DNA from 2 places in the Vibrio sp. 2132-1 genome. Region 1 is predicted to be linked to the other one. Evidence: predicted binding sites of a transcription regulator. Region 1 holds the regulator's gene; the other holds the start of a gene.
The links. Region 1 encodes MetJ, which represses methionine synthesis genes. Its sites were predicted from a motif close to TTAGACNTNTANANGTCTAA; they were not measured.
Positions count from the first base shown of each region.

Region 2: a site for MetJ is predicted at 7,930-7,949, ahead of metK (methionine adenosyltransferase). Genes of this name have one in related genera too.

Region 1 is NZ_JAWPON010000023.1:304-12,522, forward strand. Features, by position in the region: gene R8N47_RS20740 ((2Fe-2S)-binding protein) at 125-313, shown strand; gene bfr (bacterioferritin) at 407-883, shown strand; gene R8N47_RS20750 (malic enzyme-like NAD(P)-binding protein) at 1,090-2,367, shown strand; gene metJ (met regulon transcriptional regulator MetJ) at 2,480-2,800, opposite strand; gene R8N47_RS20760 (O-succinylhomoserine (thiol)-lyase) at 3,026-4,186, shown strand; gene R8N47_RS20765 (bifunctional aspartate kinase/homoserine dehydrogenase II) at 4,202-6,610, shown strand; gene metF (methylenetetrahydrofolate reductase) at 6,872-7,774, shown strand; gene R8N47_RS20775 (PadR family transcriptional regulator) at 7,845-8,384, opposite strand; gene ppc (phosphoenolpyruvate carboxylase) at 8,810-11,443, opposite strand; gene argE (acetylornithine deacetylase) at 11,716-12,219, opposite strand, start outside.
Region 2 is NZ_JAWPON010000002.1:12,188-24,406, forward strand. Features, by position in the region: gene R8N47_RS01780 (PilT/PilU family type 4a pilus ATPase) at 1-1,059, shown strand, start outside; gene ruvX (Holliday junction resolvase RuvX) at 1,121-1,546, opposite strand; gene R8N47_RS01790 (YqgE/AlgH family protein) at 1,582-2,145, opposite strand; gene gshB (glutathione synthase) at 2,274-3,224, opposite strand; gene rsmE (16S rRNA (uracil(1498)-N(3))-methyltransferase) at 3,239-3,970, opposite strand; gene endA (deoxyribonuclease I) at 4,084-4,779, opposite strand; gene R8N47_RS01810 (SprT family zinc-dependent metalloprotease) at 4,930-5,427, opposite strand; gene R8N47_RS01815 (DUF2189 domain-containing protein) at 5,496-6,293, opposite strand; gene metK (methionine adenosyltransferase) at 6,696-7,850, opposite strand; gene tkt (transketolase) at 8,166-10,160, shown strand; gene R8N47_RS01830 (LysR family transcriptional regulator) at 10,252-11,145, opposite strand; gene R8N47_RS01835 (ligand-gated channel protein) at 11,286-12,219, shown strand, end outside.

The sequences.
Region 1 (12,219 bases):
TTTTCCTGCAGCGGTAAAATCGTTATAACCAAATATTCTGAGCGGACACCATAATGCGACTGGTAACAAGAACTATTCTTGTTTATATTGTTTGTCACAGATTAGTTTTATAGGTTTTTTGAGTATGTACGTTTGTCTTTGCCATGGTGTCTCCGACAAAAAAATTAGGAAGTTGGCGATAGATGAAGGCGTAACAGATATTAAAGGAATCAAAAAGTGCACGGCATTGGGCAGCCAATGTGGTAAGTGCATCAGACAGGCCAAGGAAATTTTAGCGGAAACTAGTTACACGGAATTTAAACAAGCCAGCTAATTGCTGTAAGTATGCAGTAATTATTTGCCTTACATTTTGACACCTTCTCATTTGCTTCTACATTTAAATGAAGCCAAAGAGGAGGGTTTTGTCATGAAAGGCGATCCAATCATCATTCAACATCTCAATAAAGTGCTCGGTAACGAGCTCGTCGCTATTAATCAGTATTTTCTTCACGCCAGAATGTATAAAGACTGGGGCTTAAAGCACCTAGCAGACAAGGAATATCACGAATCTATCGATGAGATGAAGCATGCCGATCATCTAATTGAGCGTATTTTGTTCCTTGAAGGCCTACCGAACCTACAAGATTTAGGTAAGTTGATGATTGGTGAAGATACCAAGGAAATGCTCGAGTGTGACTTAAAGCTTGAAATGGCGGCTATTCCAGATTTAAAAGATGCGATTGCCTACGCTGAAGACATTCGAGATTATGTGTCTCGAGATCTCTTCCAAGATATTCTTGAAGATGAAGAAGAACATGTTGATTGGCTAGAGACGCAACTTGGCTTGATTGAAATGTCTGGTATTGAGAATTATCTCCAAGCGCAATACGTGGACGAAGAGTAACGATACTTTCTAATTTTGCATACTCCAATAATAGTAAGAAGAAAGAGCACCTGACTCGAAAATCGGGTGCTTAACCCCGTTATCTGGTCTAATCTCTTTTATTATCGGCTTTTTAAGGATATTGCTCGCAATCTTGCCTATGAAGTTTGATTTCTATCCGATAGAATTTATGCCCCCTTACCTAAAAATAAAAAAGAGAAACGTCCATGTCTGAAGACAACCACCAAGCAGCCACTCCAGAAGAAGAACATCGCCAAAAAGCATTGGATTACCATGCTTATCCAACTCCAGGAAAGATTGCTGTCGAACTGACAAAGCCTGCGGAAACGGCGGGTGATCTTGCCCTTGCATATAGCCCTGGTGTTGCAGAGCCAGTGCGTGAAATCGCACAAAACCCGGATAACGTGTACAAGTACACTGCAAAAGGGAACATGGTTGCTGTTATTTCTAACGGTACCGCTATTCTAGGTCTAGGTAACCTAGGTCCACTTGCATCTAAGCCAGTGATGGAAGGTAAAGCGTTACTGTTTAAGCGTTTTGCAGGTCTTGACTCTATTGATATTGAAGTTAAGCACCGCACGATCGATGAATTTGTTGATACTGTTGCGAGCATTGCAGACACTTTTGGCGGTATCAACCTTGAAGATATTAAAGCACCAGACTGTTTTGAGATTGAAAAGCGTCTGATTGAACGTTGTGATGTACCAGTATTCCACGATGATCAACATGGTACTGCTATTGTAACGGCAGCGGGTATGCTGAATGCAATCGAACTTCAAGGTAAGAAACTTGAAGATTCAACAATTGTTTGTCTTGGCGCTGGCGCTGCCGCTGTAGCGTGTATGGAGCTTCTGATCAAATGCGGCGCAATGCGCGAAAAAATCTACATGCTAGATCGCAAAGGTGTGATTCACACTCGTCGTGATGATCTTAATGAATATAAGCAGCTATTTGCGAACAATACAGATAAGCGCACACTAGAAGACGTGATTGAAGGTGCAGATCTGTTCCTAGGTGTATCTGGTCCAAACCTATTGCCAGCGGAAGCGTTGAAGTTGATGGCAGATAAGCCAATCGTATTCGCATGTTCTAACCCGGATCCTGAAATCAAGCCGGAACTTGCTCACGCAGTTCGTGATGACTTGATCATGGGTACTGGCCGTAGTGATTATCCTAACCAAGTTAACAACGTATTGTGTTTCCCATTCATTTTCCGCGGTGCTCTTGATGTGCGTGCAAGTGAAATCAATGATGAAATGAAACTTGCAGCCGTTGAGGCGATTCGTGAGCTAGCAAAAGAGCCTGTACCTGAAGCCGTATTGAAGGCTGCAGGTGTTGATAAGCTAGAGTTTGGTGCGGACTATATTATTCCAAAACCAATGGATTCACGTTTGCTACCACGTGTTGCAAAAGCGGTTGCTCAGGCGGCGGTTAATTCAGGTGTAGCTCGTATCGAGATGCCTGAAAGCTACATGGCAGAGTAATATATCTTTCAGATGTGATACACAAAAATGGGACGCTATTGCGTCCCATTTTTTATGTCATTCATTTGGCTCGAGGCAAGAGTTATTACCTGAAACCTCTTATCAGGCTTTTTTATTCTTCGTCGAATGACTCAAATTCGATGCCCATTTCCGTCATCAGCGCTTTTACTTCTGTTGGAATATCATCAGGACGGTCTTTACGAAGGTCTTCATCTGTCGGAAGTGGCTGACCTGTGTACGCGTGCAAAAATGCCTCGCATAGCAATTCGCTATTGGTTGCATGGCGTAAGTTATTGATCTGACGGCGAGTACGCTCATCAGTTAGCACCTTTAAAACTTTTAGCGGGATAGAGACGGTAATTTTTTTTACTTGTTCGCTTTTTTTGCCGTGCTCTGCATATGGGCTAATGTATTCGCCATTCCAGTCAGCCATTGCACACCTTCATTTATGTAATCGGTTAAAAATAATTTAGGTGCTGATTTTAGCTGCATTTACCGCCATAAGCAAAGACATATAGACGTCTAGAAGTGTTGACGTCTCATTTTTTGACGAGTAAAGTGAACATAACAGCAAAGGAAGCGTGTTGATCACTTTATGTTACTCATTAGATATAGCGCATTCCTATTTAGAAGTCATTACCCGTGAAAGGATACACCCATGAGCACTCGCAAACCTGCGACCATTGCAGTACGCACTGGTATTGAATCAGACAGCCAATATCATGCTGTCGTTCCACCTATTTATCTTTCCACTAACTATGGTTTTCCTGCTTTTGGTGAAGTGCCCAAGTATGATTACACACGATCTGGTAATCCAAACCGCGGACTGTTGGAAAGTGCGCTATCTGAACTCGAGTCTGGAAAAGGAGCGGTTGTTACTAACTGCGGTACGTCGGCATTAAATTTATGGGTTTCCGCTTTTCTCGGCCCAGATGATCTCATTATTGCTCCTCACGATTGTTATGGTGGTACCTATCGTCTTTTTAATACCCGAGCTAATAAAGGCGATTTTAAGGTTCAGTTTGTCGATCAATCAGACGAACAGGCTTTAGATGCTGCATTGGCACAAAAACCAAAACTCATTTTGCTAGAAACTCCGTCAAACCCTCTGGTTCGCGTAGTGGATATTGCAGCTACTTGTGAAAAAGCGAAACAAGTCGGCGCGTTAGTTGCGGTGGACAATACCTTTTTGACACCCGTGTACCAAAAACCTTTAGAGCTAGGTGCGGATTTTGTTATCCACTCCACAACAAAGTACATCAACGGTCATTCGGACGTAATTGGTGGGGTAATCATCACCAACACAGAAGCGCATGCAGAAGAGCTTGCATGGTGGGGCAATTGTATTGGTGCAACGGGCACACCTTTCGATAGTTACATGACACTGCGAGGTATTCGTACGCTTGGTGCTCGTATGAAAGTACATGAAGAGAGCTCACAGCAGGTACTGGCTTACCTACAGAAACAAGCGTTAGTTAAAACTATCTATCATCCAAGCCTGCCGGAACATCCAGGTCACGACATTGCTAAAAAGCAGCAAACGGGCTTTGGCTCTATGTTGAGTTTTGAGTTTGCTGGTTCGTTTGAGCAGTTAAAGGTGTTTGTGAAAGAGCTCCAACTGTTTTCATTAGCTGAATCATTAGGTGGTGTAGAAAGTTTGATTTGCCACCCGGCATCCATGACTCACCGTGCAATGGGTGAGGAGGCACTGGCGGAGGCTGGGGTCTCTCATCAACTATTGCGTTTGTCTGTCGGTTTGGAAGATGCACAAGACCTCATCACAGATTTAGAACAAGCGTTCGCTAAAGCTACCCAGTAATAGGAGACGATAACAATGACTGTACAACGTCAGCTGCATAAGTTTGGTGGCAGTAGCTTAGCAAACCCAGAATGCTACTTACGCGTTGTGGGTATTCTCAAAGAGTATTCGACAGAAAATGATCTTGTGGTCGTCTCTGCTGCAGGAAAAACCACTAATCGCTTGATTGAGTTTTTGGAAGGGTTAAATAAAGATGGCCGAATTGCGCATGAAGCGCTTCAAAGCTTAAGACAGTTCCAAACTGAGCTAATAGAAAGCTTGTTGGAGAGTGAAGCAAAAGAAGAGCTGTTAGCTTTATTACATGATGAGTTCAGTACTCTCTCGGAGCTGACTGCACCACTCACTAATGCGCAAAAAGCTGCGGTACTGGGACACGGAGAAGTATGGTCTGCTCGCCTATTGGCCGCGTTATTATCTCAACGTTCTATCCCTGCGGTTGCACAAGATGCACGAGCGTTTTTACGTGCAGAAGCGGGAACTCAACCAGAGGTTGATCGCGCTCGTTCATACCCTTTAATTAAAGAGATCCTCGCGCAGCATAACCATAAACGTGTGGTAATTACTGGCTTTATGGCTCAGAACGAGGCAGGAGAAACCATTCTACTTGGTCGTAACGGCTCTGACTATTCTGCAACGGTCATAGGCGCGCTTGCTGAAGTCAGTACTGTCACGATTTGGAGTGATGTTGCTGGTGTTTATAGTGCCGATCCACGTTTGGTGTCTGACGCTTGTTTATTACCGTTACTTCGATTGGATGAAGCCAGTGAACTTGCTCGCTTAGCTGCCCCAGTGCTACACAGTCGTACGCTTCAGCCTGTGGCGCAAAGTACCATGGACCTTAATCTCAAGTGTAGCTATCTGCCAGAGTCGGGTTCTACTCGTATTGAGCGTGTATTGGCATCTGGTCGTGGCGCTAAAATTATTACTTCACTGGATGATGTTTTATTGGTGCAGTTGTCTTTCATGCATGGGCACGACTTCGAAAAAACACAGAGTGATGTATTACAAGCGTTGCAGCGCGCGCAATTAGAGCCACTGGCATTTGAAGCTCAATCCGATCAGCACACGCTACGCTTGGCTTACACCGCAGAAATCGCCGGTGGTGCATTGAAACACTTGCAAGAGCTTGCGGTAGAGGCTGAAATTAAGCTAAAAGAAGGTTACTCGCTCTTAGCTGCGGTAGGTGCAGGCGTTACGAAAAACGCCAATCATTGCTTTGGCTTTTATCAGAAGCTAAAGCACTCTCCGGTAGAATTTATCTCTGAAACAGACTCAGGGCTGAGCCTAGTCGCTGTTTTGCGCCGTACTGATACTGAGGCGTTGGTTCAAACGATTCATAGCCAGTTGTTCCAAGCGCAAAAACGCGTGGCAGTGGCTTTATGTGGCAAGGGTAATATTGGTTCTAGTTGGTTAAATTTATTTGCGACGCAAAAAAGTGAGCTCGAAAAACGTCATGGTATGAGCTTTGATCTTGTCGCGGTTGTGGATAGCCAAACCTATTGGTTCGATGAGCAAGGTATTGAGGCGGCGAGTGTTGCTGAACGATTTGATGATGAAAGCATAGCAAACAATGGGGATTGGCTGGCACGTTTGGGAGCGCTTAAAAGCTACGATGAAGCCGTCGTGCTTGATGTTACCGCGAGTAAAGAGTTGGCTCAGCGCTACGTAGAAATCGCACAGCAAGGCATTCATTTGATTTCCGCTAACAAAGTTGCCGGTTCCGCAGATAGCCAGTACTACCATCAGGTTCAAGATGCATTCGCTAAAATTGGTCGTCATTGGCTATACAACGCAACGGTGGGTGCTGGGTTACCGATAAACCATACCGTGCGAGATCTTCGTGAAAGTGGGGATGAAATCGTCGCTCTATCGGGTATTTTCTCGGGGACGCTATCATGGCTGTTCCAACAGTTTGATGGTTCTGTGCCATTTAATGATTTAGTCGATCTTGCTTGGCAGCAAGGGTTAACCGAACCTGACCCTCGTTCTGATTTAGATGGCTCCGATGTAATGCGTAAGTTAGTCATCTTGGCTCGAGAGTCGGGCCTAGATATAGAACCAGACAGCGTTAAAGTTGAGTCTTTGGTTCCAGAAGAATTAAGAGAACTGAGCTTAGATGATTTCTTCGATAATGGAGCGTTGTTGAGTGAAATACTTCAAGAGCGTCTGACAAAAGCACAGAGAAACGATCAAGTGCTTCGCTATGTGGCGCGTTTAGAAAAAAATGGTAAAGCAACGGTGGGAGTCGAAGCGTTATCTCGTGAGCACGCGCTCGCCAACTTATTGCCATGCGATAACATTTTTGCCATAGAGAGCAAGTGGTACAAAGATAACCCTCTGGTCATTCGAGGACCAGGCGCAGGCAGAGAAGTGACAGCTGGCGCTATTCAATCCGACCTCAACCGATTGGCTGGTTTATTTTAAAGTTGCGATTGACCTAAAACCCTGGAATTAATCCAGGGTTTTTTATTCCCCTATCAGTGCCATACTGAAGTCATAACCCGTGCAAAATGGTGAGATGATGCTCAAGTAGAAACTTGAACTATCTTCATTATTAACGTGAGAAAAATTCATAATTACAAGGTTGACATTAAATCGTATTCAATACATTCTGTAGACATATAGACGTCTAAACGTCGATTTTAAGGATTTGTTTTCGTGGCGGAGTGCCGCAGGGAGAGTAAGATGGGATATACGCACGCAGGCCATATCGACGCCTTGAACCAGAATATTGCTGAGTTATCAGATAACATCAATGTATCGTTTGAGTTTTTTCCGCCAAGCAGCGCTAAGATGGAAGAAACACTTTGGAATTCAGTGCACCGTCTTAAAACGCTTCAACCTAAATTTGTTTCTGTGACTTACGGTGCGAACTCCGGCGAGCGTGACAGAACACACTCCATCATTAAAGAAATTAAAGCAACAACCGGATTGGTTGCCGCTCCCCATCTCACTTGTATTGATGCGACTCGTGAAGAGTTGATTAATATTGCCGATGATTATTGGAACAATGGTATTGAAAATATCGTCGCTTTGCGTGGTGATATTCCTCCAGGTGGCGGTGCGCCTGATATGTATGCCTCGGATTTGGTTGAGCTGCTGAAATCACGCCACGATTTCGATATCTCCGTTGCTGCATTCCCTGAGGTTCACCCTGAAGCTAAAAGCGCTCAGTCTGACTTATTGAACCTAAAACGTAAGGTAGATGCAGGTGCAAACCGTGCTATTACTCAGTTCTTTTTTGACGTTGAGTCTTACCTGCGATTCCGTGACCGTTGTGTCGCAGCAGGAATTGACGTAGAAATTGTGCCAGGAATTTTGCCTGTATCGAACTTTAAGCAAGCTTCTCGCTTTGCGGCACAGAACAATGTGAAAGTACCAGGATGGATGAGCAAACAATTCGATGGCTTGGATGATGATCCGGTGACTCGCCAGCTTGTAGGAGCTAGCCAAGCTATTGATATGGTGCGTGTACTGAGTCGTGAAGGGGTTAAGGATTTTCACTTCTACACACTAAACCGTGCAGAGATGACTTACGCGTTATGCCATACGTTGGGTGTTCGTCCTCGCGCAGTAGTCGGTGCGTAAACCTAGTTTCAAAAAGATAAAAGGCTTGCCAAGTGGCAAGCCTTTTTCGTTTTATCAAAGCAAAAGGAGTTTAACCAATCACTTCAAGTTCAGTTAGAACTTCTTCTGCCCAAGTGATCCAAGTTTCACGTAACAGTAGGTTACGGCGAAGCGTTAGACGTTCTAGGCGAGCTTGTTTATCTAAAGTTGACGGCGTTGCGTAGTAAGCCGCTTCAATTTCTTTGTAGTGAGAAACCAGTTTGCGAGACTCTTCAACTAGCTCGGCGAGTTGGTCACGGAATGGAGCAGCTGGTTGAACGGCACATGCCATCAATTTCGCTGAAAACTCATCACGAACTGTTGGGTGTGCAGTTGGTTGATCAAACCACTCTCCTAAAGCGCTGCGACCAGCGTCTGTAATGGAGTAAACCTTGCGGTCTGGTTTGCCTTCTTGGGGTTCTAATACGCAAGTAACCAGTTCTTTCTCAGCCATTTTGTTGAGTTCACGGTACACCTGTTGGTGGCTTGCTTTCCAGAAGTAACCGATGCTAGCAGAGAATTCTTTAGTGATATCGTAACCGGTTGCGTCGCGAGTGCTAAGAACAGTTAAGATTACGTGTGGTAATGACATGTCTTCAATCCAAATGGTCAATAAACTTGTAAACAAGCTACTTATACTTTCAGCTGCGCTCTTACTGGCACTTGAGTTTTTTAATGTATAAGTAGCACCAACAATGTTGGTCCTGTCACCTTAAAGCCGTTTATCACCTAGAGAGATGGGGAGTCCCATCAAGGCTGGAGCAGGTATGATTGGATTTATGAGCTCTCAGCAGGCAAGTAGTATATAAATAATAAGCATGAAGTGGAATAGTAGGACAAAATTACCCTAAAAAACTAACATAATAATCAATAGTGTTAACTTGTGGTTTTTTATTCTTTTATTTTGGTATTTTTTGGGTCTCTAGTGGTATATTTAACTGCCTTTGTTTTGGTGCGATTATCCTGTGATAAAAAAAAGCTGAGCATTTGCCCAGCTTTCTATTAAAAATGAAACGATTAGCCTGTGTTGCGCATACCTGCAGCAATACCAGCAATCGTCACCATCAACGCTTCTTCCAAGTTTGCAGAAGCTTCTTCGGTTTGACGCGTGCGGTATAGCAGCTCTGCTTGTAGCATATTCAATGGCTCAACGTAGATATTGCGTAAGCGAATAGACTCGAGTCCCCAAGGGTCATGCTGCATCAAGTTTTCATTGTTCTCTACATTCAGTACCGCTTTGATGTCTTCTTGAAGCTGAGCACGAAGCTTTTCACCGAGTGGACGGAGCGACTCATCCACCAATCGCTCATCGTAGTAGCGAGAGATATCAATATTACACTTAGAGTACACCATTTCCAGCATGCCGAGACGAGTTGAGAAAAATGGCCATTCGCGGCACATCTCTTCGAGCAATGCTTGGTGGCCTTTATCGATCGAGTATTGAATCGCTTCACCTGCGCCTAGCCATGCAGGAAGTACCAAACGGTTTTGACTCCATGAGAAGATCCACGGGATTGCACGTAAGCTTTCTACTCCGCCCTTAGGGTTGCGTTTTGCAGGACGAGAACCAAGTGGCAACTTGCCGAGTTCGAGTTCTGGTGTTGCTTGGCGGAAGTAAGGCACGAAATCTGGCTCGCCACGAACCACATTTCGGTAAGACTCACAGCTTACTTCTGATAGCACTTCCATCAAGTCGCGCCATTCTTGTTTTGGCTCCGGTGGCGGTAACAAGTTGGCTTCCAGAATCGCACTTGCATATAGGTTAAAGCTGTTTACTGCGACATCTGGGAGTCCCAGTTTAAAGCGGATCATTTCGCCTTGCTCTGTTACACGTAAACCGCCTTTCAAGCTTTTTGGTGGTTGCGACAAAAGCGCAGCATGCGCAGGTGCGCCACCGCGACCGACTGTGCCCCCACGACCATGGAATAGAGTTAGCTCAACGCCTTCTTCTTCAGCCACTTTAACTAACGATTCCATCGCATGATACTGAGCCCAACCAGCAGACATAACACCTGCATCTTTCGCTGAGTCAGAGTAACCAATCATGACCATCTGGTGGTTTTGGATAAAACCACGGTAAAGGTCAATCCCCATAAGCTGCTTGATGACCGATTCTGCGTTGTTCAAATCGTCTAGCGTTTCGAACAGAGGACACACATCCATGCGGTAAGGGCAACCTGCTTCTTGTAGCAGTAGATGAACGGCTAGTACATCAGAAGCGGTACGTGCCATTGAAATAACGTAAGCGCCAAACGCTTCACGCGGTTGTGCTGCAACAATCTTACAGGTATCCAAAACCTCTTTGACGGGTTCAGACGGTTCCCAATCACGAGGGAGAAGCGGACGTTTAGATGCCAGCTCGTTAGTTAGAAAAGCAATCTTATCTTGCTCACTCCATTGTTCGTAATCACCAATACCTAAGTAGCGAGTTAGTTCAGACAAGACGTTTGAGTGACGCGTGCTCTCTTGGCGGATATCAAGACGTACAAGATGGATACCAAATGCTTTTACGCGGCGTAGTGTATCCAGTAGTGAGCCGTTGGCTATTACACCCATGCCACATTCGTTTAGTGACTGGTAGCAGGCATACAGCGGTTCCCAAAGTTGCTCGACTTTTTGCAGTGGGGCTTTAACGGCCAGTTTTTGACCGTGGATCTTAGCATCGAGAATATCTTTGGTTTCATTGAGCAGAGTGCGTAATTGCTTCAGGATCGCACGGTATGGTTCGTGCTGATCTTCGCCAGCAAGTTCACGGACTTGATCGTTTGAAACTGTCATAGACAGCTCGCTGATCAACTCGTTGATGTCATTGAGATAAAGATCGGCGGCTTTCCAACGAGACAATAGTAAGACTTCACGCGTAACGTTGTGAGTAACAAACGGGTTACCGTCACGGTCACCGCCCATCCAAGAGGAGAAGTGCACTGGGCGAGCATCAATGGGTAAACCTTCTCCAAGGTAAGATTTTAGACGGTCATTCATCTCACGTAGGAAGTCCGGTACTGCTTCCCATAGCGAGTTTTCAACGACCGCAAAGCCCCATTTTGCTTCATCCAACGGAGTTGGGCGTTGTTGTCGAATCACGTCTGAATGCCAGCCTTGGGCAATCAGTTGCTCTAGGCGGCGTTCGGTTTTTCTGCGCTCTTTAGAAGAAAGATCGCTTAGCTCCAACTTTGATAAGCACTCGTTTATCTTGACCAGTTTGTTGATCATCGTGCGGCGCGTAATTTCTGTTGGGTGAGCCGTCAATACCAATTCAATATTTAGATCACGAACCGCTTGGGCAGTGTCCAGTTTGCTCACATCGTTTTGTACCAGTTTAGAAAACAGCGAGTTAATCGCGTCTGGTTCGCAAATGTGCTCTTCACAATGGCGTGAAATCGTGTGGTATTGCTCAGCGATATTGGTGAGGTTTAGAAATTGGTTAAACGCGCGAGTAACGGGCGTTAGCTGCTCATCAGGTAGATGTTTGATTTCTTCGATCAAGCTGTCCCTGTCTGCTTGATTCCCTGCTTGAGCTGATTTGGATAATTTACGAATGGTTTCCACTTTCTCGAAGATTTCTTCGCCATGGGCATCGCGAATGGTGTTACCCAATAAGTGGCCTAACATGCGCACATTACTTTTGAGTGCGGCGTATTTCTCGTTCATTGTCGTCCTGCCTCGTAAAAAAACTACATCCATTGTCCTTGTTAAGACTCCAATCTAGCGAAAAGCACCAGTTATAGTCAAATAAAGCAGACTAAGTTTGCAATTATTCCGCTGTCTCCTGATTTAGAGCAAATTTACGGCAGCCATAGAGTAAGAAGTGAAAATTAATTACAAAATAACAAGTTAAATAAGTGTTAAGACTAGCGCTAAATTGTGAAGATAAAAAGATGCAGCTCAATCGAGCTGCACAGACTTTCGAGCTTAAACGCGTATTAACAGCAGTACTTGACCATCGCCTTTGAAAGCACATCAATTGTGGGGTCGATAAAGTCGAAGGATAGAAACTCATCCGGTTGATGGGCTTGGTCGATTGACCCAGGGCCGAGCACCAAGGTTGGACACAACTGCTGTAGAAATGGTGCTTCAGTACAGTAGTTCACGGTTTCTGAACTAGTTTGGCAAATCTCTTCAACACCACCAATAAATGGGTGGTCATGTTGGCATTCGTAACCCGGAATAGGCTCATGCAATGGAATAATCTCCAGTCTCCCTGGCCATTTCGCTTCGACTTCTTTTAATGCTCCGCGCAACATGTTCTCTAAACCATCAAGGCTAATGCCAGGAAGAGGACGCACGTCGTAATGCAGCTCACAGCAACCACAAATACGGTTAGCGCTGTCACCACCGTGAATGTGTCCAAGGTTTAGGGTAGGGCTTGGAATGGCAAAACCCGGATGGTGATATTCTTTAATCAATTTGTCACGCAGTTGCATCAT
Region 2 (12,219 bases), on a different contig from region 1:
GATCTTTACATCACGGTTGGAGCGCCAATTCTATTTCGTGTGGATGGCGAATTGCGTCCGCAAGGGGAAAAACTCACCGAGAGTGATGTGGCTGCATTACTCGACAGCGCTATGGAACCAGATCGGCGTCAGGAATTTCGTAAAAGTCGCGAGTCGAATTTTGCCATTGTGAGAGATTGTGGTCGCTTCCGTGTGAGTGCCTTTTTTCAACGCGAGTTACCAGGCGCAGTGATTCGTCGTATTGAAACTAATATCCCTACTTTTGAGCAGTTAAAGTTACCGTTAGTGTTGCAAGATTTGGCGATAGCTAAGCGTGGTTTGGTGCTGGTGGTCGGTGCTACTGGATCGGGTAAATCGACCACCATGGCGGCGATGACAGGCTATCGAAACAGCAATAAAACCGGGCACATTTTGACGGTCGAAGATCCGATCGAGTTCGTGCATGAACACAAGCGCTGTATCGTGACTCAACGTGAAGTTGGGTTAGATACGGAAAGCTATGAAGTTGCGCTTAAAAACTCGCTGCGCCAAGCACCAGATATGATTTTGATTGGTGAGATCCGTAGCCGTGAAACAATGGAATACGCGATGACCTTCGCCGAAACGGGTCACCTGTGTATGGCAACGTTGCACGCCAACAATGCAAACCAAGCTTTAGAGCGCATTCTTCACTTGGTACCGAAAGATCAAAAAGAACAATTCTTGTTCGATTTGTCGATGAACCTAAAAGGCGTGGTTGGTCAGCAGCTGATCCGAGATAAAAATGGGCAGGGACGTCATGGTGTATTTGAGATCTTGCTAAATAGCCCACGTGTGTCGGATTTGATTCGTCGCGGAGATTTACATGAGTTGAAGTCAACCATGGCTCGCTCAAATGAGTTTGGTATGCTGACGTTCGATCAATCTCTTTATAAGTTAGTGATGCAAGGTAAGATCAGCGAAGAGGATGCACTACATAGTGCCGACTCGGCAAATGATCTGCGCTTGATGTTGAAAACGCAGCGTGGTGAAGCATTCTCTACGGGCAGTTTGGCAAACGTTAAGATCGATATGGATTAATCCAATCCAGAAACAAAAAAGGTTGGCAGAAGCCAACCTTTTTTCATTGTGCTTGAAGTGTTTACTCACCCCAAAGGGCTTCAAACCAGCTTTCTAGAATCACCACCGCTGACTGGCAGTCAACATTACCTTTCGATAGGGCTTTATAGCCGCCCATGCTGAACAACTCCGCACGAGCTTCTGCAGTAGATAAACGCTCATCATGCAGCTCAACAGGCAATCCGTATCGGCCTTGCAGACGCTTAGCAAATTTTCGTGCACGAGGGGTTATGGTCTCAAGGTCTTTACCATGCAGATCGGTCGGTAAACCGACCACTAGCAAATCTGGTTGCCACTCTTTGATTTGCTTTTCGATATCGTCCCAGTTTGGAATACCGTCATTGGCTTTAAAGGCTTTTAATGGGGAAGCTGTACCAGTAATTTCTTGGCCAATAGCGCTACCAATGCTTTTGGTTCCAAAGTCAAAAGCCATAATTGTGCGTGACATAAGGTGTCTCTATCTAATGTAACTGTATATTTGGACTAAGCATGTCCAGAGTCTGCTGAAAGGTGACTTGGGTCGATACCCAGCTTTTCGACCGCTTTCTTCCAACGCTCGTTGATTGGTGTATTAAAGATAATTTCAGGCGTCGCTTCAATGGTGAGCCAAGAGTTTTCGACCAGCTCACTTTCTAATTGGCCTGCACTCCAACCGGAGTAGCCAAGTGCCACTAAGTAATCACTTGGTTCTGCTTCTGTTCCTAACACCGACAGAATATCACGCGAAGTGGTTACCGCGAGGTCATCGGTCATTTGGACGCTGGACTCGTAGTAATCTTTGGGTTTATGCAAAATAAAACCACGATCTTCCGAGATTGGGCCGCCATTGTAGACTGGTCTATCTAGACTGGCTTCAAACAGGCGCGGGTGTACTGGCTGAACTTCCACCTGCTTGAGCATGTTGCCGACGGTGATATCAACAGGAGCATTGATCATCAGCCCCATAGCGCCGTCTTCGTTGTGCTCACAAACGTAGATCACGCTGTTTTGAAAGTACGGATCTTTCATCCCAGGCATGGCAACCAAAAAGTGATTTGTGAGATTCATACTCATATTGACCCTTAACTCTCGTAAATGCCCTTAAGCAAACATCATACAGTTTACCATCTAGGTATGTGCATGAGTTTGCTTAAGTTAATGTACTACGCTCTCTATTAACTGTAATACAGTTTGAGTTATTCGCCTTTTACTCGACGCTCAATCGCATCCATCAGCTTGCCTGTGATTGAGATATCAAAAGCAGCTTCAATTTCGCGAATACAGGTTGGGCTGGTGACGTTGATTTCTGTTAGCTTGTCGCCAATTACGTCAAGGCCAACAAAGATAAGGCCTTTTTCTTTCAGTGTCGGAGCAACGGTTTGCGCAATTTTGAGGTCGGTTTCGCTTAGCGGACGAGCTTCACCAGTACCACCAGCGGCTAGGTTGCCGCGCGTTTCGCCTTTAGCAGGAATGCGTGCTAGACAGTAAGGCATAGGTTCGCCATCTACCACTAGGATACGTTTGTCACCGTTGCTGATGTCTGGCACGAAGGTTTGTGCCATTGCGTAGTTTTGACCGTGGTTAGTCAATGTCTCGATGATCACAGAGACGTTTGGATCGTTTTCTTTTACACGGAAGATGGACGCGCCACCCATACCATCAAGCGGTTTCAGGATGACATCACCATGTTTTTCACGAAATTCTTTAATTTTCTCTGCTTTTCGCGTCACGATCGTTGTAGGTGTCAGCTCTGGGAACCATGCCGTAAACAGCTTTTCGTTACAATCACGTAAGCTTTGAGGCTTGTTAACGATCAGTGCGCCTTGTTCTTCTGCACGCTCAAGGATGTAAGTCGCGTAGATGTATTCAGTATCAAACGGAGGATCTTTACGCATTAGCACCGCGTCTAGCTCAGACAGTTCGATAGTTTGCTCTGATTTGAACTCGTACCAACCGTTTGGATCTTCTTTTAGTTCTACCACTTTAGTATCTGCAATGGCAACGCCTTGATCGAGATGCAGATCATTCATTTCCATGTAGTGGATTTCATAGCCGCGTCGTTGCGCTTCAAGCATCATGGCAAAGCTAGAGTCTTTTTTGATGTTAATGGACGAGATTGGGTCCATTACGATACCGAGTTTGATCATTATTTTTCTCCGTTTTAACCAAGATCGCCGAAACGAACTTGTAAGGCTGTAATTGCTGTCAGAGCCGCTGTTTCGGTACGCAGAACGCGAGGGCCGAGTAGCGTTTCTTCAAATTGGTATTCTCGAGTCATCTCGATCTCTTCAGACGATAAACCGCCTTCAGGACCGATCAGTAGGCGCACTTTTTCAACCGGGGTTGGCAAAGTGTTGATTGAGTATTTAGCACGAGGGTGAAGGTTAAGCTTTAAACCATCGTACTCTTCTTGACACCACTCTTCCAAGCTCATAATTGGACGAATTTCGGGCACGACATTACGCCCACATTGCTCACAGGCACTGATGGCGATTTTCTGCCATTGCGCGAGTTTTTTCTCAAAACGCTTTTGGTCAAGCTTGACGCCACAACGTTCAGAAATCAGAGGAGTGATGGTATTGACGCCAAGTTCAACAGACTTTTGGATGGTGAACTCCATCTTATCGCCACGTGAAATGACTTGACCAAGGTGCAGATCTAAAGGGGATTCAATACTGTTTTCTACGCGCTCGGTGATGTTAACCAAAACTGATTTCTTGCTGACTTCACTGATAACCGCTGGGAACTCTGCGCCACTGCCGTCAAAAAGGAGAACGTCTTGGCCTTCTTTCATGCGCAAAACACGACCGATATGGCCTGCTGCGTCGTCACTTAAAGCAAGTGAGCCAAGTTGATGAATGGTTTCTGGATGATAAATTCGAGGGGTACGCATGAGATTTCCAGCAAGAGAATAAACTTAAACCCTAACATGGATGCTTTGCACCGAAAAAACAAGGGGCAAGAAGCGTTTCAATATCAGTAATTGAAACGCTTCGAGGTCGGAGGTTACAGTGCGCGGCAGGCTTCTTGAACAAATGGGTTGTGATTGCCCTGTACTTTTGCAATGCGCTCGTCACGCTCACATTCCCATTTATCGACAGGATAGGTTTTGTTCCAAGCACTCATTAATTGCGTTTGCTGCTTCGACAGTTTGAAACCGTACTCTTTGCTCATGTATAGATAGGTACGAGCAATTGAGCCACGCGCACGGTCTGGTGGCATGACTTTACGCTGCTTAAAGTTCACTTGCATCTCACAGCGACCATAACTCACGCCATCCATACCGTTCCATTGGCTGAAGTTGTAGTTCGAACGGTCACCGTTTACTTCACCAATAGCAGGAGTTAGGTTGTGCAAGTCTGCTTCCATCAAACGAAAAGTTTTGTCTTTTTTCTTACAGTTTTTACGTCCGCCATCTTGCCAGCATTGACGCTGGTGGCCAAATTGCCACGCAGGAACAACGTGCTCCCATTCGATTCGTGCAGCCCGTTTTTCTTGTTTACGGACTTGGTAGCCGCAAGAGGCTAAATCGGGTAAGCCTTTCTTGCCTTGCCATTGAATGTTACAGCCACAGTAGAAGCTTGTTGGGTGGTCTTGATAAATTTTGACCGCCTCACGTTTGGCTGCAGAGAATGAGCTCGGTGGCGCGGCAATCGCAGTGCTAGAAAGCGCGATAAGCAACAGAGAGAGTAAGTATTTCATGATAAAAGTCTTTATAAAGTATGACTTTATTCATGATAACACGCATAAAATAGCTTTAGTGATGAGTAAGTTAACAATAAGTGGCGAAGGGAAGGTTTTGATCAACTCGATCTTTATTTTGGGAACGCAAGTAACACTATGAGGTAAGGGCTACGATAATTGAATGCCGGTGAAGTTAAGTGGTTGGCGGCATTTTTGACAAGAGTACGTTGCCTCTTTGCGCAGCACTTTATTATGACGGCGAATCGATAGAGGGTAGGTCATACAACCACAACGATACTCAAAGGTCTTACCTTGAACGGATTTTACTTCAAAGCTGTGAGTGGTTTTGGCTGGTACGTTAAATACGGCTTCCATGACGCCTTTCCATTCTTTACCGTGAGGCCTAACTCGCCCGTAAACCTGATAAGTAATCAGGTGTGCTACTTCATGAGGAATGACTTCATCTAAGAATGCTTGGGTGTTTTCGCGAAATAAAACAGGGTTTAGGCGTACTTGATTTAATTGAAGGTAGGCTTTTCCTGCCGCTTTCCCACGGACGTCGAAGGTGATTGTTGGAATCGGGAAAGAACGTTTGAAAGCTTGTTCCGCCATCGCGATACAGCCCGCCATCACTTGCTTGGCTTTATAGCTGAGTTCTATATCCACAATTCACCTCGATAAATCAAATAAAAAAGCCCCCGCATTTGCGAGGGCCAGATCATAGCATCAGTTAATTATGGTGTGTGTTTTTTCTTGATGGTGGCATGGTAAGCGTGCCATGTACCGTAGCCTAGAATTGGCATGGTAAACAACATTCCGATCCCGTAGGTCGCAAAGCCGATAAGAATACCGCCACAGATGATCGCTGCCCAAACAATCATTGCTGGAATATTGGATTTCACTGCATTAAAGCTGGTAAATACAGCGGTCATCATGTCTACGCGACGCTCCATCATGAGAGGAATAGAAAAGGCTGAAATGCTAAACACCACACAAGCCAAAACAAAGCCAACTAAAGAGCCGATGACAAGGAAGGGTAGGAACTCACTTAAAGGTGCCCCTTGAACAGAAGGGTAGAGTGCATGAAGTAGAGCGGCAATGCGCATCCAAAATATCATACACACTGCGAGTAACACGGCGAACGCCCATTGAGATGTTGAGTTACGACCGATCGCTTTCATTGAATGGAACAAGCTTGCTTTGTGTCCGCGCTCTCTCTCCCAACTGGCATCATACAAGCCCAGCGCGAGAAACGGACCGATTAACATGTAAACAATCAAACTGGGCATGACGACTAAGTGTGTGCCTTGCCACTGTACGAGCAAAACAATGCCTATCGCAGCAGCCATAAAACAGATGCCATAGAAAGCACTAATAAGCGGCATTCGCACGAAATCATGCAGACCTAATGCGAGCCAATGAAAAGGTGCAGAAAGATTGACCGTATTGCACGGTATGGTTCTGGCATATTCGTTGTCTGGCACTTCCTTTCGTTTGTTGTGGAAGTCCGATGGATTAACAGTTCGAGGCATAACTCCTCCTTGATTTATTCCCACATTATCCGCTTATACCAACTGACAGCGGTTTTTGTTCAGTCAAACTTGAAGCGACTTTTTCAAGTTTACATCTGAGCATTGGCTTAGTTTGGTATCGGCCATAAAGATGCCTGACTCATGTCTTTACTTAAGTGTTGCTTCCACAGTCGCCAGCATCCGACGTCTCTATTTAAATTGGAGTTAACAATATTTTAACTATTGGCGGAGATGGGATAATTTACAAATAATTGCTTAAAATTTATTCGGTATAAAAATGAGGGAGAAACAGGACTGCTTTGTGGGGCAGGGCGGTATGAGCCGAAATGACTAGATAAAAGTTGCTGAAAATAAAAAGCCCCCACCATAGGCGAGGGCTTGATTGATTCTTGCTTAGCTTGATTATTTGATGCCAGCGAAATCGCGTAGAAGTGCAGCTTTGTCTGTCGCTTCCCACGGGAATTCTTCACGACCGAAGTGACCGTATGCCGCTGTCTTCTTGTAGATAGGTTGAAGAAGGTTAAGCATTTCTTGTAGACCGTATGGACGTAGGTCGAAGAATTGACGAACCGCTTCAATGATGATGTCGTGAGGTACTTTCTCAGTACCGAACGTTTCCACCATGATAGACGTTGGATCAGCAACACCGATTGCGTAAGAAAGTTGGATCTCACAACGGTCAGCCATGCCTGCCGCTACGATGTTTTTCGCTACGTAGCGTGCTGCGTATGCTGCACTACGGTCAACTTTTGATGGATCTTTACCAGAAAACGCACCGCCACCGTGACGAGCTGCGCCGCCGTAGGTATCTACGATGATCTTACGACCAGTTAGGCCACAGTCACCCATAGGACCACCGATTACGAAGCGACCGGTTGGGTTAATGAAGAAGTTTGTTTCTTTGTTGATCCACTCAGAAGGTAGTACTGGCTTAATGATCTCTTCCATTACCGCTTCACGCAGGTCTGAAGTTGAGATTGAGTCACAGTGTTGAGTTGAAAGAACAACCGCGTCGATACCAACGATGTTACCTTGATCGTATTGGAATGTTACCTGAGATTTTGCATCAGGACGCAACCAAGGTAGTGTGCCGTTTTTACGAACTTCTGCTTGCTTTTGAACAAGACGGTGAGAGTAAGTAATTGGCGCTGGCATTAGTACTTCAGTTTCGTTACAAGCGTAACCAAACATGATGCCTTGGTCGCCTGCACCTTGTTCTTTAGGGTCAGCTTTATCAACACCTTGGTTGATATCTGGCGACTGTTTACCGATTGTGTTTAGTACCGCACAAGAATCTGCGTCAAAGCCCATATCTGAATGTACGTAGCCGATTTCACGAACGGTTTCACGAGTTAACTCTTCGATGTCTACCCATGCTGAAGTCGTGATTTCACCACCCACCATTACCATACCGGTTTTAACGTAAGTCTCACATGCAACACGAGCCTTTGGATCTTGCTCTAGAATCGCGTCAAGAACCGCATCAGAAATCTGGTCTGCAATTTTATCTGGATGACCTTCTGATACTGACTCAGAAGTAAACAGGTGCTTAGCCATGTTAGCTCCACTATATCTGGTTTAAAACTGGGGAATGATAAACTCTCCAGCGCAAATTAATACTAATTTTTGTAGGTGTATCTACATCTAGACGTCTATTCTAAATTTGATTGCTCGAATTACAAGCTCTTTTTTGGTTTTTGTTATAACCAAACGTTTGCCTGATTTATTGATAATTTTAAGAACTTCGAACGATTTGGCGCGAAAGGTGCAATATTTGTGAGGTTTTGGACTGGAAAACGTTTGCACACCCAACAGGGCTTTGAGAGAATTATGACCTACTTTTCGTTTCGCTTAATGTACTCAGGAGCAGACATGTCGTCTCGTAAACATCTTGCCAATGCAATTCGTGCTCTAAGCATGGATGGTGTTCAACAAGCTAACTCAGGCCACCCAGGCGCACCAATGGGTATGGCTGATATCGCTGAAGTTCTTTGGCGCTCTCACCTAAACCATAACCCTTCAAACCCAGAGTGGGCCGACCGCGATCGCTTTGTGCTGTCAAACGGTCATGGGTCAATGCTTATTTACTCTCTACTGCACTTAAGCGGTTACGAGCTATCTATTGACGATCTGAAAAACTTCCGTCAATTGCACTCAAAAACCCCAGGTCACCCAGAGTACGGCTACGCGCCTGGTATCGAGACAACAACGGGTCCTCTAGGTCAAGGCATCACTAACGCTGTTGGTATGGCGATCGCAGAGAAAGCACTAGCGGCACAGTTCAACAAAGAAGGTCACGATATCGTTGACCACTTTACGTATGTGTTCATGGGTGACGGCTGTCTAATGGAAGGCATCTCGCATGAAGCATGCTCTCTTGCTGGGACGTTAGGTCTAGGCAAACTGATCGCGTTTTGGGATGACAACGGCATTTCTATCGACGGTCACGTTGAAGGCTGGTTCTCTGACGATACACCTAAGCGTTTTGAAGCGTACGGCTGGCATGTAATCCCAGCAGTCGATGGTCACGACTCAGACGCGATCAACGCAGCAATTGAAGCAGCAAAAGCGGACCCACGTCCTACGCTTATCTGTACCAAAACAATTATCGGTTTCGGTTCTCCTAACAAGTCTGGTTCGCACGACTGTCACGGTGCACCACTAGGTCACGATGAAATCCAAGCGGCTCGCGAATACCTAGGTTGGGAGTACGGCCCATTTGAGATCCCGGCAGATGTTTACGCTGAGTGGGATGCAAAAGAAGCGGGCGCCGCGAAAGAAGCAGCTTGGAATGAAAAATTCGAAGCATACGCTGCAGCTTACCCTGCTGAAGCGGCAGAGCTTAAACGTCGTCTAAACGGCGAACTTCCTGCACAGTGGGAAGAAAAAGCGAACCAAATCATTGCTGATCTTCAAGCAAACCCAGCGAACATTGCATCACGTAAAGCATCGCAAAATGCACTAGAAGCGTTTGGTCAAATGCTTCCTGAGTTTATGGGTGGTTCTGCTGACCTAGCGCCTTCTAACCTGACCATGTGGTCTGGTTCTAAGTCTCTAGAAACGGAGGACTTCTCTGGCAACTACATCCACTACGGTGTACGCGAATTCGGTATGACTGCTATCATCAACGGTATCGCATTGCACGGTGGTTTCGTTCCTTACGGCGCAACATTCCTAATGTTCATGGAATACGCTCGTAACGCAATGCGTATGGCTGCGCTGATGAAAATTCAGAACATCCAAGTTTACACGCATGATTCGATCGGTCTTGGCGAAGATGGCCCAACTCACCAACCTGTTGAGCAAATGGCGTCTCTACGTGTAACTCCAAACATGAGCACATGGCGCCCATGTGACCAAGTTGAGTCTGCAGTTGCATGGAAACTAGCGATTGAACGTAAAGATGCACCGACAGCACTTATCTTCTCTCGTCAAAACCTTGCGCAACAAGAGCGTACAGCAGAACAAGTAGCAGACATCGCGAAAGGTGCTTACATTCTGAAAGATTGCGAAGGCAAGCCTGAGCTAATCCTTATCGCAACAGGTTCTGAAGTTGAACTAGCAGTAGAAGCAGCAGCACAGCTAACTGCTGAAGGTAAGAAAGTACGCGTTGTTTCAATGCCATCAACAGATGCATTTGACAAACAAGACGCCGCTTACCGTGAATCTGTACTGCCATCAGACGTAACGGCACGTATCGCTATTGAAGCGGGCATTGCTGATTTCTGGTACAAGTACGTTGGCTTCGACGGTCGCATCATCGGTATGACAACATTCGGTGAATCTGCACCTGCTGGTCAGCTATTCGAGATGTTTGGCTTCACGACTGAAAACGTAGTGAACACAGCAAAAGAATTGCTAGCGTAATTGCAGGACCGTCTAAACAGTCGAACGTAAACGACGATTGTTAAACGCTAAAGTTAGAAAGGCCATCATTATGATGGCCTTTTTATTTTTGTCAGGTTTTCCAACCTTGTGGAATGCTTTGGTGAATGCAGTCTAAAAGTACGGATAAGCGCAGTGGTGGTCGTCCTGCTGGTGTATAGCAGTTAATGGAAATAGGCTCAGAAAGCCAACCTTCTAAGCATGGTGTGATTCGCCCTGGGTGATGTTTCTCATAGCCGCATGCTGTCCAAGTCGGCAGCAGTCCAATACCATGACCATTCGCGATACTGTCTATTTGCATTGCTATGTTGTCGCTGTATAAGCGACTAACAAAGGGTTCTAAAAAGAACTCACCGTGTTGAGGGTGTGCTAGCATCAATCCATTTTCTTGCACTGAACCAAAATCGATCCATGGATGTGCTTCAAGTTCTTTGGGGTGCGGTATAGGCCCATGTTGTTTTAGATAATTTGGAGAGGCAAAAGGCGTATAGCGAAATACCCCCAGCACTTCTTTTCGCCAGTCTAGCTCTTTACGTTCACCGAGCCAGATGAACAAATCTGGGTCATGATGCGCCTCAGAAAAGTCACTGGTAAGTTGAACTCTAACATCGGGATTATCAGCAAGAAAACGATTGAGTACGCCGCCGAGCCAGCTTCTAACTAAGGCAGTGTGACAAACAATATGCAGTGGCCCTGAAACTTGGTTCGTTAAACCTTGAAGTGCATCATAACTCTCTTCACTTAACTCAAGAATCTGGCGGCTGTAGTGGGCAAAGATCTCTCCAGCTCTTGTCAGAACTAATCGATTACCTTGTCTGGCGGTTAGAGCCTGACCGAAGTCTTCTTCTAATTGTGCCAAGCGACGACTTAGCGTTGATTTTGGCTGATTAAGGGCTTTAGCAGCGGCTGTCAAACTTTTATGCTGATTGAGCGCATCAAAGGCTCTAATTGATGCTAAGTCGTGCATATTTCTTTTACTCCTTACTGCGTTATGTACGAGTTCCATAAATGGAAAGAACCGTTCCATAACTCTCACTATGCATCTCATTCTATTTGTGAATAATTCACTTTCGAAAATAATAATCATTATCAATTATGGAGATGTAGATGTCTACTCTTAGACTGCCAGTTATTACCGCAACTGGTATTTTAGCCTTCGTCAGTGTCCCTCATGTTTTTGCCAATGATGCAGTTTCTAAAATGGAAACAGTGGTTGTAACTGCATCAAGCTACGAGCAATCTCAAGCGGACGCGCCTGCAAGTATTAGTGTTATTTCACGTGAGGAGTTGGACTCCCGTTATTACCGCGATGTGACTGATGCACTAAAAAGTGTGCCAGGTGTTGTCGTGACAGGTGGTGGTGATACCACCGACATTAGTATCCGTGGTATGGGTTCTAAATACACTTTGATACTGGTCGACGGTAAACGTCAAAGCACGCGTGAAACTCGTCCAAATAGTGACGGTCCTGGTATCGAACAAGGTTGGTTACCTCCTCTTCAAGCGATTGAGCGAATCGAAGTTATTCGTGGCCCAATGTCGACGCTTTACGGTTCTGATGCGATTGGTGGTGTGATTAACGTCATCACACGAAAAGATGCGCTAGAGTGGACAGGTAATGTTCAACTGGGCACGGTACTACAAGAGAATAGCCGCTCAGGGGGAGAGCAGAGCGCGAACTTTTTCGTTAATGGTCCGTTGGCTGAAAATTTATCTCTCCAAGTATATGGTCAGTACACAACCAGAGAAGAAGATGACATCGAATACGGTTATGAAGATAAAGATATGCAGAGTATCTCTTCAAAACTGACTTACCAGATTAATGATCGCCACTCGGTGCAATTAGAAGGTGGCACGTCGGCACAAAGTCGTCGTGGTAATGTGGGCCTTTCAGTGCCGACCACTGGGTGTCGTGGTGGGTGTGAAGACTCACTGAATGAATATCGTCGTAATTACGTAACGGTAAGCCACAACGGTGATTGGGATTCGATTGGCATTTCAGACACTTACTTACAGCGAGAAGAGAGCGAGAACAAATCTC